2 regions of the Blautia sp. 1001283B150304_161114_C9 genome follow, and region 2 is predicted to be linked to the other one. Evidence: riboswitches for the same ligand, from Rfam matches in the RefSeq annotation. Region 2 holds a riboswitch; the other holds the start of a gene.
The links. Region 2 has a riboswitch for ZMP and ZTP ahead of I4V44_RS13005 (IMP cyclohydrolase). Riboswitches for the same ligand answer to the same signal wherever they lie in the genome.
Positions count from the first base shown of each region.

Region 1: another riboswitch for ZMP and ZTP. It lies ahead of I4V44_RS06055 (formate--tetrahydrofolate ligase); the one in region 2 lies ahead of I4V44_RS13005 (IMP cyclohydrolase).

Region 1 covers NZ_JADPGO010000008.1:40,494-44,898, forward strand. Annotated here, with positions in the region: gene I4V44_RS06050 (aspartate ammonia-lyase) at 1-825, shown strand, start outside; gene I4V44_RS06055 (formate--tetrahydrofolate ligase) at 933-2,618, opposite strand; ZMP/ZTP riboswitch at 2,783-2,868, opposite strand; gene I4V44_RS06060 (aminotransferase class I/II-fold pyridoxal phosphate-dependent enzyme) at 3,745-4,405, shown strand, end outside.
Region 2 covers NZ_JADPGO010000026.1:48,561-52,965, forward strand. Annotated here, with positions in the region: gene guaB (IMP dehydrogenase) at 1-678, shown strand, start outside; gene I4V44_RS13000 (peptidoglycan recognition protein family protein) at 925-1,629, shown strand; ZMP/ZTP riboswitch at 1,721-1,801, shown strand; gene I4V44_RS13005 (IMP cyclohydrolase) at 1,873-2,586, shown strand; gene I4V44_RS13010 (phosphoribosylaminoimidazolecarboxamide formyltransferase) at 2,716-3,900, shown strand; tRNA gene I4V44_RS13015 (tRNA-Gly) at 4,292-4,364, opposite strand.

The DNA.
Region 1 (4,405 bases), on a different contig from region 2:
GAATTTAAGGCATATTCGGTAGCAATCATGCGTGATATCCACAGAATGGATAAAGCAATGGATGAAATGCGGACTCTTAATATGGGAGGTACTGCTATTGGAACAGGAATTAATGCAGATGAGGGCTATCTGAGAAGAATTGTTCCAAATCTCACTGAAATATCGGGAATGGACTTTATACAGGCTTTTGATCTGATTGATTCCACTCAGAATCTGGATCCATTTGTAGCCGTTTCCGGTGCTGTGAAAGCATGTGCGGTAACTCTTTCCAAAATGTCAAATGATCTCCGTCTGATGTCCTCCGGTCCACGTACTGGTTTTGGGGAGATTAATCTTCCGGCAAAACAGAATGGTTCCTCTATTATGCCAGGTAAAGTTAATCCGGTTATTCCTGAAGTAGTGAATCAGGTTGCTTTTAATATTATTGGTAATGATGTTACCATTACCATGGCTGCAGAGGCTGGTCAGCTGGAATTAAATGCGTTTGAGCCGATTATTTTCTATTGCATGTTCCAGTCTATCGATACTCTTGGCTATGCAGTCCAGACATTGGTGGATAATTGTATTGTAGGAATTACAGCAAATGAAGAAAGATGCCGTTATCTGGTAGAAAACAGTGTAGGTATTATCACTGCAATCAGCCCCCATCTTGGATATCAGAAGGCTGCGGATATTGCAAAAAAGGCAATTAAGACAGGCGAATCTGTAAGAAGTCTGATTTTGAAAGAAAAGCTTATGGACGAGGATGAACTTAATCGCATTCTGGATCCGATCCATATGACGGAACCTGGTATTTCCGGAAAAGATTATCTTATAAAAAAATAAGAAAAAAACAGGCGGGAAAATCTTCCCGCCTGTAAAATCGTCTGGACACATATCATATATAAATATGATTTTTATATTTTTGAATTATTCGATTGATTTCAACCGGATTAGAACAGACCTGTAATCTTACCTGTCTCGTCTACGTCGATTCTCTCAGCAGCCGGAACTTTAGGAAGACCTGGCATTGTCATGATCTCGCCTGTAAGAGCTACGATGAATCCTGCACCAGCGGAAATCTTCAGGTTACGTACTGTAACTTCGAAGTCAGTAGGAGCACCCAGTTTGGTCTGGTCATCTGTTAAGCTGTACTGAGTCTTAGCTACACAGATTGGGCAGTTGCCGAATCCAAGAGCTTCTAACTGTTTCGCCTGTTTCTGAGCGTTAGCTGTCAGAACTACTTTCTTACCGCCATATACTTTCTGAACGATCTGGTTCAGTTTGTCTTCGATAGAACCTTCCAGTTCATATGCATAGGAGAAGTCGTTTGGTTCTTCAACAAGACGGATAACTTCTTCTGCAAGTTTGATTCCGCCTTCGCCGCCTTTTGCCCACACTTCAGAAAGAGCAACGTTAACGCCCAGTTCTTTACATTTAGCTTCTACAAAGTCAAGCTCTGCTTTTGTATCTGTAGGGAATGCGTTGATAGCAACAACACATGGAAGTTTGTATACGTTTTTGATGTTGGAAACGTGTTTTAACAGGTTCGGGATACCTTTTTCAAGAGCTTCCAGGTTTTCATTGTTAAGGTCAGCTTTAGCAACGCCGCCGTTGTATTTCAGGGCACGTACTGTAGCTACGATTACAACTGCGCTTGGTTTTAAACCAGCCATACGGCATTTGATATCAAGGAATTTCTCAGCACCAAGGTCAGCACCGAAACCAGCTTCTGTGATTGCATAATCAGCAAGCTTCATAGCCATCTTTGTAGCTGTTACAGAGTTACATCCATGAGCGATGTTTGCGAATGGTCCGCCATGTACGATTGCAGGAACGTGTTCCAGAGTCTGTACAAGGTTTGGTTTCAGAGCATCTTTTAACAGGGCTGTCATAGCGCCTTCTGCGTGAAGGTCACCTGCTGTTACAGGTTTCTGCTCGGAAACTTTTCCGTATGTATATCCGATGATGATCTTGGATAATCTTTCTTTCAGGTCTTTGATGTCGCTTGCAAGACAGAGAACTGCCATGATTTCAGATGCAACTGTGATGTCGTATCCGTCTTCACGAGGCATACCGTTTGTCTTTCCGCCAAGACCATCTACTACGTTACGAAGCTGACGGTCGTTCATATCTACACATCTTCTCCATGTGATCTTACGTGGGTCGATGTTTAATGCATTGCCCTGGAAGATATGGTTATCGATCATAGCTGCCAGTAAGTTGTTAGCTGCGCCAATGGCATGGAAGTCACCTGTGAAGTGAAGGTTAATATCTTCCATAGGAACAACCTGTGCATATCCGCCGCCTGCTGCACCACCTTTTACACCGAATACCGGTCCTAAGGATGGCTCACGAAGAGCTACCATAACACTCTTGCCAAGTCTCTGCATACCATCTGCAAGACCTACAGTAGTAGTAGTTTTACCTTCTCCTGCTGGAGTTGGGTTGATAGCTGTAACGAGGATTAATTTTCCGTCCTTCTTATCACTTTCTTTCAGAAGATTGTAGTCGATTTTTGCTTTGTATTTTCCGTACTGCTCCAGATATTTGTCGTCAATACCTGCTTTCTCTGCGATCTGAGTAATTGGAAGCATCTCGCATTCCTGTGCAATTTCAATGTCTGATTTGAATCCCATAATTGTTTTTCTCCTTTCGTTTCCGCATAACATGAAAAACTTCTGTTGCTGTTCACTCTGCGATCAGCAACAATTATTAATTGAAAGAAGTATTGGCCGGTCTGCCTGGTATTCCTGATTTCTGCCCTGAAAGTTATAAAAAAAGGCCAGTATCTGAATATTTCAAATACTGCCCAGACGGTCGGCTCCCACAAACCTCCGACTCCACGTGGTTTGCACTCCACTCTTTCCGTCAGTACTCGAAGGTTCTTTCAATTGATGAATACAATATATCATTTTGAGAAAAAAATGTCAAGAAAATTTTTGTTGAAACGTCAAAAAATGTGAGTAAACTGGATAAAAGTTGTGCAAATTGATAAGAGAAGAGAATCGTAATCCCTGGTAATGAAAGAAAATACGTTTTCTCAAGGGAAGAAATTGTTAAAAAATAAACACAGTTTTCCCTGACAAATGAAGAAAATATAAAAAGCGGGTAAAGACTGTGCAAAATATGGAAAATGGAATTGACAACAGTTCAGAAGATATGTTATTCTCATCTTTAGTATGAAAAGACACTATCGTTTTCATGCAAATATTTGCTCACATTCAGAGACAGTTTCTGAATGTTAAGCCATACGGACAGGCGGGGCAGTTGCCGGGTGGGAGACACCACATTATTGATTGAGTTAGAAGCTCAAATTTTATAAGTTGATTACTTTATAATAATCAGTGCGTAAGCACACATCATCTTGTGAAACGGTCAATAAGAGCATAGCATATATTTGCCAGCGATTGAAGACGACAGCAGTCATGAATATTTCAGAATACGGGAACAGGCACAGGATACAGACGGATTTATACGGGAAATCCGGTCAGTATATAAAGAGACAGAGCCTGAGAAATTCTATAGATCATGAGAGAAGCAGATGGTGAATGAACTTATCTGCTTCTTTTTTTGTGCAGATATAGCAAATATAAAGGATATGGTTGGAGATAAACGCTTTGCGGGGATGTGTCTCACATGCGTTCGACTTGAATATATAGAGAAATAATTGAATCATTGTGCCGGTTTGAGGCAGTATACAATTGCTGAATGATAGAACTGTATTTGCCGGTACATGACGACAGGAAAAGAGGAACATGTCAAATGGATTATGAAAGACAACAGCATGCGCCCATATATGAAGCACTGGAACGTTTCCGAAAGAAGAGAGTCGTTCCCTTTGATGTGCCGGGACATAAAAGAGGAAGAGGAAATCCGGAGCTTGCACAGTTGCTGGGAGAGAAATGTGTGGGGCTGGATGTTAATTCTATGAAGCCGCTGGACAATCTCTGCCACCCGGTTTCGGTGATCAGAGAAGCGGAGGAGCTTGCAGCAGATGCTTTTGGCGCAGCGCATGCATTCCTTATGGTAGGAGGAACCACATCTGCAGTGCAGAGCATGATCCTGTCTGTCTGCAAGGCAGGGGATAAGATCATTCTGCCGCGAAATGTACATAAAAGTGCCATCAATGCCCTGGTACTGTGCGGTGCAATTCCGGTTTATGTAAACCCGGAGGTGAATGCGCAGCTGGGCATTTCCCTTGGCATGGAAGTCAGTCAGGTGGAGAAGGCTATGGATGAGAATCCGGATGCGGTGGCAGTTCTTGTAAATAACCCTACCTATTATGGAATTTGTTCGGATCTGCGGACTATCGTAAAGAAGGCTCATGCAAGAGGAATGAAGGTGCTGGCAGATGAGGCTCATGGAACCCATCTTTATTTCGGCAGAAACCTTCCTGTATCCGGAATGGCGGCAGGTGCTGACA
Region 2 (4,405 bases):
GAGATTAAGGCAGCATATCCGGAACTGCAGGTGATCGCAGGTAACGTAGCAACAGGTGCTGCGACAAAGGCTCTGATCGAGGCCGGTGTAGATGCAGTTAAGGTTGGTATCGGACCTGGATCTATCTGTACCACACGAGTTGTTGCAGGTATCGGCGTTCCGCAGATCACTGCTGTTATGGACTGCTACGAAGCTGCAAAAGAATACGGAATCCCGATCATTGCAGACGGTGGTATCAAGTATTCCGGAGATGTCACAAAGGCAATCGCAGCCGGTGCGAATGTCTGCATGATGGGAAGCATGTTTGCAGGATGCGACGAGAGCCCGGGAACATTCGAACTGTATCAGGGCAGAAAATATAAAGTATACCGCGGTATGGGATCTATCGCAGCTATGGAGAACGGAAGTAAAGACCGTTACTTCCAGGAGAATGCGAAGAAACTTGTTCCGGAAGGCGTAGAAGGACGTGTTGCTTACAAAGGACATGTTGAGGATACTGTATTCCAGCTCATGGGCGGTCTCCGTTCCGGTATGGGATATTGTGGAGCAGAAACTATTGAGAAGCTTAAAGAAACAGGCAGATTCATCAAGATTTCTGCTGCATCTCTTAAGGAATCTCATCCACATGATATTCATATCACAAAAGAAGCTCCGAACTATAGCGTAGATGACAAATAATAAATTTCAGGTGTAATATATGCCCCGGCTGGCTGCTGATGGAAAGAAATAAGATTTCCAGGCATGCCGGCCGGGGTATTTTTTGCAGGGAGTAAAATCCCGTAAGAGAAGGTAAAAATGCAAAAGCATATAAACAAAAAGAAAAAAACAGATACCAGAACAGGGAAAACTGCAGTAAAAAAGAAAAACAGCAGGTCGAAAAGACGAAAGAACAGCAGAGTAAGGCAGAGAAATCAGAGAATTCTTATGAGCCTTATGCTGCTCGTGATCATAGTTCTGATTGGGTGGATCATAATAAATCGGGCCAGTGAAAATGGATGGAGTATTGGGGACTTTTTACATAATTCTGACACGATGATTTCTGATGCGGAACAGTCAGGAACAGATAATGCGGATTCTTCAGGCGGACCGGAACAATGGCAGAAAGAAGGGGCGCCGTACATAGATGTGGAACTGCTGACACCGAATGAATATTCCAGACCGCAGATTCCCATTGAGAGTGTACAGTATATTGCCATTCATTATACTGCAAATCCGGGGGCAACAGCCATTGCAAACAGGAACTACTTTGAGAATCTGGCGACTACTCATGACACAAAGGTGAGCAGTCATTTTGTAGTGGGACTGGATGGGGAAGTGGTGCAGTGTATTCCTACGTCAGAGATGTCCTATGCGACGAACTCACGTAATGTAGATACTTTGTCCATCGAGTGCTGTCATCCGGATGAGACGGGGAAATTTAATGAGGCAACTTATGATTCGGCAGTGAAGCTTTCTGCGTGGTTGTGCGTGCGGTTTGGGCTTACATCAGAGAACGTGATCCGGCATTATGATGTTACCGGAAAAAACTGTCCGAAATATTATGTGGAGAATCCGGATGCATGGATACAGATGAAATCGGATATTGCGGTGCAGATTGATGTTGATTATGGTTTGCAGGATGTTCAGTAAAACGAAAATTCAGCACAGTACAAAAAAATTTGCCTTGAAATCCACAAAGAAGTATTGTACTATAATAACAACGTGTGATTTTTTTTCACAACAGTGCCTGCATGACTGGCGGAAGTAGGATTACCTACAGGGAGTGCAGCGAGTATATGAGCCGACCGCCTGGGCAGCCTGGAAATTATTCAATGAATAAATAGGTTTCCCAGGCTTTTTTTAACCTTATTTTTAACGAAAAGGAGAAAAATTATGGAAATGTTATCACTGGAAAAAGAACTGAAAGAGAATTCCTATCCTGGCAGAGGAATTGTGATTGGACGTTCCGCAGACGGTAAGAAAGCAGTGACAGCTTATTTCATCATGGGCAGAAGCGAGAACAGCAGAAACAGAGTATTTGTAGAGGATGGTGAGGGAATCCGTACCCAGGCATTTGATCCGTCCAAACTTACAGATCCGAGTCTGATCATCTATGCACCTGTACGTGTACTGGGAAACAAAACAATCGTAACTAACGGAGATCAGACAGATACCATTTATGAGGGAATGGATCATCAGCTTACTTTTGAGCAGTCCTTAAGAAGCAGAGAATTCGAGCCGGACGGTCCGAACTATACACCTCGTATCTCCGGTGTTATGCACGTAGAGAACGGAAAATTCAACTATGCAATGTCAATTCTCAAGAGCAACAACGGAAATCCGGATGCATGTAACAGATACACATTTGCATACGAGAATGCCATTGCAGGAGAGGGACATTTCATCCATACTTATAAATGTGACGGAAATCCACTTCCAAGCTTTGAAGGCGAACCGAAACTGGTAGCAATTCCGGATGATATGGATGAGTTTGCAGAACTTCTCTGGAACAGCCTGAACGAAGATAACAAAGTATCTCTGTTTGTAAGATATATTGATATTGAGACAGGTAAGTACGAAAGCAAGATCATTAATAAGAATAAATAATAGTCACTTACTGAGTACAGATAGTGCTCATAGATTATTGTGAACATAAGACGATGCTTTCACAGTAAGAAATTATTTACAGGAATTAATTTTAAAATACTTATTTGGTTCATACGGAGGATTTATATAATGAAAGAATTCGAATTAAAATATGGCTGTAACCCGAATCAGAAACCTGCAAAAATTTATATGGCAGACGGATCTGAGCTTCCGGTAAAGATCCTTTCCGGAAGGCCGGGATATATCAATTTCCTGGATGCTTTTAATGGCTGGCAGCTGGTATCCAATCTGAAGAAAGCAACAGGACTTCCTGCAGCTACATCTTTTAAACATGTATCTCCTGCCGGTGCTGCTGTAGGACTTCCTCTTACAGAGACTCTGGCAAAGATCTACTGGGTAAATGATATGGACTGGAAGAATTTTTCACCATTAGCATGCGCTTATGCAAGAGCTCGCGGTGCTGACAGAATGTCCTCTTTTGGTGATTTTATTTCTCTTTCTGATGTGTGTGATAAAGATACAGCACTTCTGATCAAGAGAGAGGTATCTGACGGTGTTATTGCACCTGGATACACAGAGGAAGCACTGGAGATCCTGAAGCAGAAGAAAAAAGGTAACTACAATGTGATCCAGATTGATGAGAACTTTGTACCGGCTCCGCTGGAACACAAAGAAGTATTTGGTGTAACTTTTGAGCAGGGCCGTCAGGAGCTTGAGATCGATGATGCAATGCTTTCCAATATTGTGACAGAGAATAAAGAGCTTACAGAGGAAGCAAAACGTGATATGAAGATTTCTCTGATCATCCTGAAATATACACAATCCAACTCTGTATGTTTCGTAAAAGATGGACAGGCTATCGGTGTTGGTGCAGGACAGCAGTCACGTGTACATTGTACAAGACTTGCAGGACAGAAGGCAGACAACTGGTTCCTTCGCCAGTGCCCGAAAGTGCTGAATCTGCCATTTAAAGATACAATTTCACGTGCGGAACGTGACAATGCCATTGATGTTTATATCGGGGATGAATATATGGATGTACTTGCTGATGGTATGTGGGAGAAAACTTTCACAGAGAAACCGGAAGTATTTACAAAAGAAGAGAAACGTGCATGGCTGGATCAGATGACGGATGTTACACTGGGATCTGATGCATTCTTCCCATTCAGTGATAATATTGAGCGTGCTCATAAGAGTGGCGTGAAGTATATTGCGCAGCCGGGTGGATCTGTGCGTGATGATGCTGTGATCGAGACTTGCAATAAATATGGAATGGTGATGAGTTTTACTGGTATCAGATTGTTCCATCACTAAGGTGCTGGTATGGGGACGCGCAGGACATTATATGTTTTTGTCCGCGGTTTCGGAGCCTAAGAAAAACTAAGCGCCAGGAAATCTGCTAAAAACATGTAAAAAAATTTCAAACTCGCCGCAAATGCGGCTCAGACAGTGAAATTTTTTTACATAACGCAGATTTCCTGGCGCTAACTTTTTCTAAGACTCCTGCAAATGCGGGCAAAAACATATAATGTCCTGCGCTGGTGTAGAGCCGCGTAGCGAAGCGGATTGCGAATATACGCTTGACTCAGGGATGTTAATCAAGGATATTGTCTATAGATGTTATTCGCAGATATGGAATTGCTATAGTCATGGAAAGTTAATAGAAGGGGATGAAAAAAGCATCAGCCTTAGCTGATGCTTTAAGAGCGATAGACGGGGCTCGAACCCGCGGTCTCGACCTTGGCAAGGTCGCGCGTTACCAACTACGCCACTATCGCATTTATGATGTCAGTTGAGTGATTACCTCAGCGACAAAATA